Regions from separate parts of the Streptomyces sp. WAC04114 genome, predicted to be linked through region 2. Evidence: riboswitches for the same ligand, from Rfam matches in the RefSeq annotation. Region 2 holds a riboswitch; each other region holds the start of a gene.
What was found. Region 2 has a riboswitch for thiamine pyrophosphate ahead of thiO (glycine oxidase ThiO). Riboswitches for the same ligand answer to the same signal wherever they lie in the genome.
Positions count from the first base shown of each region.

Region 1: it holds a riboswitch for thiamine pyrophosphate, as region 2 does, so the genes downstream of both, K4G64_RS03270 (thiamine ABC transporter substrate binding subunit) here and thiO (glycine oxidase ThiO) in region 2, are expected to answer to the same signal.
Region 3: it holds a riboswitch for thiamine pyrophosphate, as region 2 does, so the genes downstream of both, thiC (phosphomethylpyrimidine synthase ThiC) here and thiO (glycine oxidase ThiO) in region 2, are expected to answer to the same signal.

Region 1 covers NZ_JAIGQA010000005.1:85,312-88,580, reverse strand. Annotated here, with positions in the region: gene K4G64_RS03275 (iron ABC transporter permease) at 1-1,023, opposite strand, end outside; gene K4G64_RS03270 (thiamine ABC transporter substrate binding subunit) at 1,062-2,099, opposite strand; TPP riboswitch at 2,224-2,330, opposite strand; gene rlmN (23S rRNA (adenine(2503)-C(2))-methyltransferase RlmN) at 2,385-3,269, opposite strand, start outside.
Region 2 covers NZ_JAIGQA010000024.1:13,639-16,907, forward strand. Annotated here, with positions in the region: gene K4G64_RS09780 (NAD(P)/FAD-dependent oxidoreductase) at 1-956, opposite strand, end outside; gene K4G64_RS09785 (hypothetical protein) at 989-1,339, opposite strand; TPP riboswitch at 1,392-1,503, shown strand; gene thiO (glycine oxidase ThiO) at 1,501-2,679, shown strand; gene thiS (sulfur carrier protein ThiS) at 2,676-2,876, shown strand; gene K4G64_RS09800 (thiazole synthase) at 2,879-3,269, shown strand, end outside.
Region 3 covers NZ_JAIGQA010000003.1:67,583-70,851, reverse strand. Annotated here, with positions in the region: gene thiC (phosphomethylpyrimidine synthase ThiC) at 1-1,141, opposite strand, end outside; TPP riboswitch at 1,134-1,323, opposite strand; gene K4G64_RS02045 (YibE/F family protein) at 1,396-3,093, shown strand; gene K4G64_RS02040 (SsgA family sporulation/cell division regulator) at 3,245-3,269, opposite strand, start outside.

The DNA of each region.
Region 1 (3,269 bases), on a different contig from region 2:
GATGAGCGTGGCGGCGACGGCGTACGACAGGGAGTTGCCGATCGCCTCGATCGGCGGAACCAGGAACACTCCCCCGTCCTCGCTGGTCAACGCCCGGTAGTAGCCGAAGCCCGGCGCGTCCAGGGACCGCTGCACCAGCACGGCGAGGGGCAGCACCAGGAGCACGCCGACGGTGACCAGCACCCCGCCCAGCAGCGCCCACTGCCCCGCTCCGCGCGGTCGGCGCGAGGTCACGGACGCGTCCACGAGCCGCAGCGCGGTCTCCCGCCGCCGCACGGTCCAGGCGTGCACGGCGAGGATCGCGCCCACCGCGACGAACTGGATCAGCGTCAGCACGGCCGCGGTCGACAGGTCGAAGATCTCCGAGGTCTGCCGGTAGATCTCCACCTCCAGGGTGGAGAAGGTGGGCCCTCCGAGGATCTGCACGACACCGAAGCTGGTGAAGGTGAACAGGAAGACCATCAGCGCGGCGGCGGCCACGGCCGGGGCGAGGGCGGGCAGGGTGACCTGCCGCCAGGCCCGCATCTGGGAGGCCCCGAGCATCCGCGCGGCCTCCTCCTGCCGCGGGTCGAGCTGCGCCCAGAGCCCGCCGACGGTCCGCACGACGACCGCGTAGTTGAAGAAGACGTGCGCGAGCAGGATCGCCCACACCGTGGTGTCCAGGCGTAGGCCCCACAGCTCGTCGAGCAGCCCGCCCCGGCCGACCAGCGCGAGGAACGCCGTACCGACGACGACCGTCGGCAGCACGAACGGGACGGTGACGACCGCCCGCAGGACCTGCTTGCCCGGGAAGTCGAAGCGTGCGAAGACGTAGGCGCCGGGGAGCGCGACCAGCAGCGTGAGGGCGGTGGAGACCAGCGCCTGCCAGGTGGTGAACCACAGGACGTGCCGGACGTCGGACTGGGCGAGCACTTCCCCGATCCGAGCGAGGTGCCAGGTGCCGTCGGCCTTCAGGCCGCGCGCGACGATCGCGGCGACGGGGTAGGCGAAGAAGACCGCGAAGAACACGACGGGCGCGGCCAGCAGGCCGAACCGCGCCGTCGTGCCCCGCCGCCGGGCGGCTACTTCAGTACGAGTGAGGTCCACGACTTGACCCACTGGTCACGGTGTTCGGCGATCTTCGCCGGGTCCATGGTCTCCGGGTCCTTCGCCTGCGGGCCGTACTTCACGAACTCCGGCGGCACCTGGGCGCCCTCGGTCACCGGGTACACGAACATGTTGAGCGGCATGTCCTCCTGGAACCTCTTGCTGACGAGGAAGTCGAGGAGGGCCTTCCCGCCCTTGGTGTTCTCGGCGTTGGCGAGCAGCCCCGCGTACTCGACCTGCCGGAAGCAGGTGTCCTCGGCGACGCCGGTCGGGGCGGTGGTGGGCTTCGGCTTGGTGTACAGCACCTCGGCGGGCGGCGAGGAGGCGTACGACACGACGAGCGGCCGGTCGCCCTTGGCCTTCTTGCCGCTGCTGGAGCCGGAGAACTCCTCGTTGTAGGCCTGCTCCCAGCCGTCGACGACCTTCACGCCATTGGCCTTGAGCTTCTTCCAGTAGCCCTCCCAGCCGTCGTCCCCGTACTTCGCGGCGGTGCCGAGCAGGAAGCCGAGGCCGGGCGAGGAGGCGGAGGCGTTCTCGGTCACGAGCAGGTTCTTGTACTGGGGCTCGACCAGGTCGTCGAGGCTCTTCGGCGGCTCGAGCTCGTGGTCGGCGAAGTACTTCTTGTCGTAGTTGACGCAGATGTCGCCGGTGTCGATGGGCGTGACCCGGTGCTTGTCCTGGTCGACGCGGTACTCGGGCTTGATCGTGTCGGAGCCCTTCGGCTCGTACGACTGGAACAGCCCGTTGTCGAGTGCCCGCGAGAGCAGCGTGTTGTCGACGCCGTAGAAGACGTCGCCCTGCGGGTTGTCCTTGGTCAGGATGGCCTTGTTCACGGCCTGCCCGGCGTCGCCGTCCTTCAGGACGTCGACCTTGTAGCCGGACTGCTTCTCGAAGGCCGCGATGACGTCCTTGGAAACGGCCCACGAGTCGTGGCTGACGAGCGTCACGGTCTTGGAGTCACCGGACCCCTGACCGCCGTCGGACGATCCGCACGCGGCGAGCGCGCCGGCCATGCCGAGCCCGACGACGACGGCTGTCAGCCGCTTCTTGTTGTTGCTCACTGGATTCCTCCTGGAGTGACCAGGAGAAGACGCGGCCCTGCCCGGGACTTCCGTGGTCCCGGGCAGGGCGCAACAGCTCGAGTGGTGACCGATCTCCCTACCCAGAATGACCTGGGCCAGGTTCGGAGGGTCTGCGGCCGTGTGCCGCACTCTCAGCGCTGTGGCGCTCCCCTGTCGGAATATGCAGGTGTGGATGGTGCAGGTGTCGCATATGCAGATGTGCTTACGACAGTCAGACTACCGTTCGGTGGCCGCGAGCTGACCACACGCCCCGTCGATCTCCTGACCACGGGTGTCCCGGATCGTCACCGGCACACCATGGGCGGCGATGGCCTCCACGAACGCCTTCTCGTCCTCGGGCCGGGAGGCGGTCCACTTCGACCCGGGCGTCGGGTTCAGCGGGATGAGGTTGACGTGCACGGGCCTGCCCTTGAGCATCCGGCCGAGCCGGTCACCACGCCAGGCCTGGTCGTTGATGTCCCGGATCAGCGCGTACTCGATGGACAGCCGCCGCCCCGACTTGGCGCTGTACTCGAAGCCGGCGTCCAGCACCTCGCGGACCTTCCAGCGCGTGTTCACCGGCACGAGGGTGTCGCGCAGCTCGTCGTCGGGGGCGTGCAGCGAGATGGCGAGGCGGCACTTGAAGCCCTCGTCGGAGAACCGGTGGATGGCCGGGACGAGCCCGACCGTCGAGACGGTGATGCCGCGCTGGGAGAGGCCCACACCGTCGGGCTCGGGGTCGGTGAGCCGCCGGATGGCGCCGGCGACCCGGTTGTAGTTGGCGAGCGGCTCGCCCATGCCCATGAAGACGATGTTGCTGAGCCGCGCCGGGCCTCCGGGCACTTCCCCGTCCCGCAGCGCCCGCATGCCGTCCACGATCTGGTGCACGATCTCGGCGGTGGACAGGTTCCGGTCCAGTCCCGCCTGCCCGGTCGCACAGAACGGGCAGTTCATCCCGCATCCGGCCTGCGAGCTGATGCACATGGTCACCCGGTCCGGGTAGCGCATCAGCACGGACTCGACGAGCGTCCCGTCGAACAGCCGCCACAGGGTCTTGCGGGTGGTGCCCTGGTCGGTCGACAGATGCCGCACGACGGTCATCAGCTCGGGCAGCAACGCCTC
Region 2 (3,269 bases):
GCCTCCCCCGCGGCCCGGCCGACAATGTTCCGGGCCACCGTGCGCGGCCCCTGGAGGGCGTTGTCCCAGTGGTGGACCAGCAGCCGCTCGCCGTAGCGCCCGGAGGGGAACGAGGCGCAGTCGCCGACCGCGTACACGTCCACAGCGCTGGAGCGCAGGTGCTCGTCGGCCACGATCTCGCGATGGGCGCCCAGCTCGACCCCGGAGCCCGCCAGCCAGGCCGTCGCGGGACGGGCGCCGATGCCGACGACGACCGCGTCCGCGGGCAGTCGCGAGCCGTCGTCGAGGAGAACGGCGCCGGGCTCGACGTGCGCCACGCGCGCGTGCGTCCGCAGGACCGCGCCCGCGTCGGCGTACCAGCCGGCCATCGGGGCGGCGACCTCGGCGGGCAGTGCCCCGGCGAGGGGCCGTTCGGCGGCCTCGAGGACGGTCACCGCGCAGCCCGCCTCGCGCGCGGCCGTGGCGAACTCCGCGCCGATCCAGCCCGCGCCGACGACCACGATGTCGTGCCGGCGGGCCAGCACCGGCCGCAGCCGCTCGGCGTCGTCCAGGGTGCGCAGCAGGTGCACGCCGGGCACGCCCTCCGCGCCCGGCAGCCGGACCGGTTCGGCGCCGGTCGCCACGACCAGGACGTCGTAGGGCACGGGCCCGTCCTCGGTGTCGAGCTCGTGGGCGGCGGGGCGCAGGCCCAGTACCTCGCAGCCGAGCCGCAGTTCGATGCCGAGGGCTTCGAAGTCGACGTCGAAGGCGGAGCCCTCGGACTTGCCGAGCAGGACGGCCTTGGACAACGGGGGCCGGTCGTAGGGCTGGTGGGGCTCGGCGCCGATCAGGATCACGTCCCCGGCGAAACCCTGCTCGCGCAGGGCGACGGCGGTCTGCACCCCGGCCATGCCCGCGCCCGCCACGACGACGCGCCGCGGCGCGGACGAACCTGGTTGCTGCGTCTGCTCGCTCACCTGATCACCATAGACACCTGACGAATTGTCAGTCAGTGCTCATGCGCCGTGACCTGCTCCACAACGCTCGTGCCCTCACCCCGCTGGGACTCCCACTCCCAGGTCTCCTCCAGCCGCACCCGCCCGTCGGGCAGCTCCACGACCGTCGAGACGCAGTGCCCCGAGGACGTGGTGCCGTCCCGCTTGAGCTGGACGTACCGGAAGTCCAGCCGGTCACCCTTCCGGGTACCCACGAGATGCCCGCGTACGACGTCGCCGCCCGTGTACTCGGCCCAGATCTCGCCCTGCCGCTCGTGGTAGGTGAAGCGGGTGCGGGTGCCCACCTGACCGGGTGCCTGGTCGGCGACCGGGGCGAGGACGAGACCGTCGAGGGATCGGGCCATGGTCGGAGGCTCCCTTACTGCGGGATACGGCATCGGGCTAGGGTGGCCAACGTAAAGCACTCGCGGGAGCCCGGACGCACCGGGCTGAGAGGGAGGCTGGCGGCCTCCGACCGTACGAACCTGATCCGGGTCATGCCGGCGAAGGGAGGGGCTGGACGCCCATGTCGCCTACGTCCACGTCCGCACCGTCGGACGTCCTCGTCATCGGGGGCGGGATCATCGGCCTGGTCACGGCCTGGCGGTCCGCGCAACGCGGGTTCACCACCGCCGTCGTGGACCCCGAGCCCGGCGGCGGAGCCGCACAGGTGGCGGCCGGCATGCTGGCCGCCGTCACGGAACTGCACTACGGCGAGCAGACCCTGCTCGGCCTGAACCTCGTCTCGGCCCGCCGCTACCCGGACTTCGCCGCCGAGCTCACCGAGCTGACCGGCCAGGACCTCGGCTACCGCCGCTGCGGCACGCTCGCCGTGGCCCTGGACGCCGACGACCGGGCCCACCTGCGCGAACTGCACGCCCTGCAGCAGCAGTCGGGGCTGGAGTCGCAGTGGCTGTCGGGCCGCGAGTGCCGACGCCTGGAGCCGATGCTCGCGCCGGGCGTGCGCGGCGGGCTGCGGGTCGACGGCGATCACCAGATCGACCCGCGGCGGCTGGCCGGGGCGCTGGTCGCCGCGTGCGAGCGGGCCGGCGTGGTCTTCCACCGGACGTGGGCGGAGCGGCTGACCGTCGTCCGGGACCGGGCCACGGGTGTCGTCCTGGCCGACGGGAGCGCGGTGGCAGCCGGGCAGGTGGTGCTCGCTGGGGGCAGCCTCAGCGGGCGGCTCGCGGGCGTTCCGCAGGACGTGCTGCCTCCCGTGCGGCCGGTGAAGGGGCAGGTCCTGCGGCTGACCATGCCGCGGCGGCACGGGCCGTTCCTGAACCGGACCGTGCGCGCGGTGGTGCGCGGCAGCCACGTCTACCTGGTGCCGCGCGCGAGCGGCGAGCTCGTCGTCGGGGCGACCAGCGAGGAGCTGGGCTGGGACACCACCGTGACCGCGGGCGGCGTGTACGAGCTGCTGCGGGACGCGCACGAACTGGTCCCGGGCATCACCGAGCTGCCGCTCACCGAGACCCGGGCCGGGCTGCGGCCCGGCTCACCCGACAACGCGCCGCTGCTGGGCCCGACCGGTCTGGAAGGGCTGCTGCTGGCCACCGGCCACTACCGCAACGGCGTCCTGCTCACACCCGTGACCGGCGACGCCATGGCGCACGTCCTGGCGACGGGCGAACTCCCCGAGGAGGCGCGCCCCTTCACGCCGAAGCGCTTCAGTCCCGCCACCGCACTCTCGGAGCAGCCCGCATGAACATCTCCGTCAACGGGGAGCCCCGGGACGTCCGGCCCGGCACGGCTCTCGACACCGTCGTGAGGTCGCTCACCGCCTCGCCCTCGGGCGTGGCCGCCGCCCTCAACGAGACCGTCGTCCCGCGCACGCAGTGGCCCGCCACGCCCCTGGCCGAGGGAGACCGCGTGGAAGTCCTCACCGCCGTCCAAGGAGGCTGACCATGGCCGACGATCCGTTCTCCCTCGGTGGTACGTCGTTCAGCTCCCGTCTGATCATGGGCACGGGCGGAGCGCCCAGCCTGGATGTGCTGGAGCGGTCGCTCGTCGCCTCGGGGACGGAGCTGACGACCGTCGCGATGCGCCGGGTGAACGCCTCGGTGCACGGCTCGGTGCTGTCCGTCCTCGACCGGCTCGGTATCCGGGTGCTGCCCAACACGGCGGGCTGCTTCACCGCCGGCGAGGCCGTCCTCACGGCCCGTCTGGCGCGCGAGGCCCTCGGCACCGACCTGGTCAAGCTGGAGGTCATCGCCGACGAGCGCACGCTGCTGCCGGACCCGATCGAGACACTGGAGGCGGCCGAGACCCTGGTCGACGACGGGTTCACGGTGCTGC
Region 3 (3,269 bases), on a different contig from region 2:
GTTCCCCGAGCGTCCTCAACTCCGCGAACTGCGCCTCGTCGTTGGCGTCCGCGATCGAGCCGGGCCGGAGGCCGTCGCCGAGCGAATACGTGACGTCGTAGGCCGCGAGGATCTCGCAGAGCTCCTCGAAGTTCTCGTACAGGAACGACTCCTTGTGGTGTGCGAGGCACCAGGCGGCCATGATCGAGCCGCCGCGGGAGACGATGCCGGTCTTGCGGTTCGCCGTCAGCGGCACGTACGCCAGGCGCACTCCCGCGTGGACCGTCATGTAGTCCACGCCCTGCTCGGCCTGTTCGATGACCGTGTCCTTGTAGATGTCCCAGGTCAGCTCCTCCGCCCGGCCGTCGACCTTCTCCAGGGCCTGGTAGAGCGGCACGGTGCCGATGGGGACGGGGGAGTTGCGCAGCACCCACTCGCGCGTGGTGTGGATGTTGCGGCCGGTGGACAGGTCCATGACCGTGTCGGCGCCCCAGCGGGTCGCCCAGGTCATCTTCTCGACCTCTTCCTCGATGGAGGACGTCACCGCCGAGTTGCCGATGTTGGCGTTGACCTTCACCAGGAACCGCTTGCCGATGATCATCGGCTCGATCTCCGGGTGGTTGACGTTGGCCGGCAGCACGGCACGGCCCGCGGCGATCTCGTCCCGCACTACCTCCGGCGCCACGTTCTCCCGGATGGCGACGTACTCCATCTCGGGCGTGATCTCGCCGCGACGGGCGTACGCGAGCTGGGTGACCGCCTCGCCGTTCCTCCCGCGGCGCGGCTGGCGGGGCCGGCCGGGGAAGACCGCGTCCAGGTTGCGGAGGCCGCCACGGGGCGAGGTGTGCTTGATGCCGTCGTCCTCGGGGCGGACGGGACGGCCCGCATACTCCTCGGTGTCGCCGCGGGCGATGATCCAGTTCTCGCGCAGCGGCGACAGGCCCCTGCGGACGTCGGTGTCGACGAGCGGATCGGTGTACGGGCCCGACGTGTCGTACAGCGTGACCGACTGGCCGTTGGTGAGGTGCACCTGACGGACCGGCACGCGCAGGTCGGGGCGGGTGCCCTCGACATACGCCTTGTGCCAGCCGATGGACTTCCCGGCCTCCTCGGACTTCTCGTCCTGAACGGAGGCAGGCGTGCGTGCGTCCTTGCTGGTCATGAGACCTACTCCCTACGCCGGCATTACCCGGTAACAGGTTCGGCGGTCGACGCAGCGATTTCCGTCCGGCGACGTTTCGTGTGAAACATCACTCGAGTCCGGCGATGTTTCATGTGAAACATCGCTGGGACGGAGGTCAGCGCCCTCTCAGCCCGGTGCTCCGAGCTCCCGCGTGTACAAAAGGTGCCTCCACGCTAGCGGCAATTCTGGCGCGGTGAACAGAGGGCCCCCCTCGTTCTTGCGATGATCGGGCGGTGACCACGACGCAGCGTCCCCCCTACCCACCGCCCGAACCGCCCCGCCGGTCCGGCACCGGAAACGGCAACGGCCGCGGTGACGGCCATGATTTCGCCGCCCCGGCCGGACACGGGCCGACCGGGGGGCGGAGCCCCGGGCTCGAGTACGGGCGTGACGCGGGTTTCGGCCCCGGCTCGGGCCCCGGTGGTGAGTACGGGCCGGGCGCCGGTGGCGGCCAGGGTGCCGGTCCCTCCGGTGGCCACAGCGGCCCTGGCGGCCCCGCCGGTGGGCAGGGCCCCGGTGACGGGCACGGCTCCGGACCTCGTGGAGGTGGCGGGCACGGTCAGGGCGGAAGCGACGGACGCGGGCACGGCGGTGGCGACGGACACGGTCACGGGCCCGGTCCCGCCCCGGGTGGCGGGCACGGGCACTCCCACAGCCACGGCCCGGCCACGCCCGTATCCCGGCACCTGCGCAAGGTCATCGCGGCGATCCTGATCCCGTTCGCCGCGGCGGTCCTGGTCGGCCTCGCCGTGCTGTGGCCGGGCGGCGCTCCGTCGCACGAGCGCACCGGCGTCGGCTTCGACCGGCAGACCCAGGACGCCACGGTCACCAAGGTGGTCGAGGTGAGCTGCAAGGAGGCCGGCGCTTCGGGCGTCCCGCCGACCGGCGACACCTCCACCGCCGAGGGTTCCTCAGCGGTGCAGCAGGAGCAGGGCACCTGCAAGCGGGCGACGATCCGGGTCGACAGCGGCGACGACAAGGGCCGTACGTTCACCGAGATCGTCCAGCCCGACCAGTCCCGCCAGCTGCACGAGGGCCAGGAGGTCGTGGTCGCCTACGAGCCCTCGGCGCCGAAGGACCTGCAGTACTCGGTCACCGACATCAACCGCCGTCTGCCCATGGGGCTGCTCGCCGGCATCTTCGCGATCGCCGTCGTGGTCGTCGGACGACTGCGGGGCGTCATGGCCCTGGTCGCGCTGGCCATCAGCTTCATGGTGCTGAACTTCTTCATCCTGCCCGCGATCCTGCAGGGCTCGAACCCACTGGTCGTGGCCGTGGTGGGCGCCAGCGCCATCATGCTCATCGCTCTGTATCTGTGCCACGGCCTGTCCGCCAGGACATCGGTGGCCGTGCTGGGCACCCTGATCTCGCTGCTTCTGATCGGCATCCTGGGCTCGGTGTTCATCGACTGGGCGGCCCTGAGCGGCAACACCGACGACAACACCGGCCTGATCCACGGCCTCTACCCGACGATCGACATGAGCGGTCTGCTGCTCGCCGGCGTCATCATCGGCTCGCTGGGCGTGCTCGACGACGTGACGGTCACGCAGACCTCGGCGGTCTGGGAACTGCACGAGGCCAACCCCTCGATGGGCTGGCGCGGGCTCTACCGCGCGGGCATCCGGATCGGCCGCGATCACATCGCCTCGGTCGTCAACACGCTCGTCCTCGCCTACGCGGGTGCCGCACTGCCGCTGCTGCTGCTGTTCTCGATCGCGCAGAGCAGCGTGGGGACGGTCGCCAACAGCGAGTTGGTCGCGGAAGAGATCGTGCGCACGCTGGTCGGTTCGATCGGCCTGGTCGCCTCGGTGCCGGTCACCACGGCTCTGGCGGCGCTGGTGGTCTCCGCCGACCGCCCCGGCGCGGAGCCGGCCGTGGAAGCATCTGCCGTCCCCGCGCGCGCCGGCAGGGGCCGACGCCGCAAGCGCTGACGCCCCCTTGGCCGACGACGGCGCCCCGTCCTCCGCCGCCCGGCCCGCAAGAGGATCGCCCGGTCATACGAAGATCGCAGGAAGAAGCGTTCCTGCACAGCTCGGCGGCATCCGGTGAAGCGTTACTCCACCGTGCCGCCGGGCCCATGTCTCAACCAGCGCCCTGCTCGGCGAGG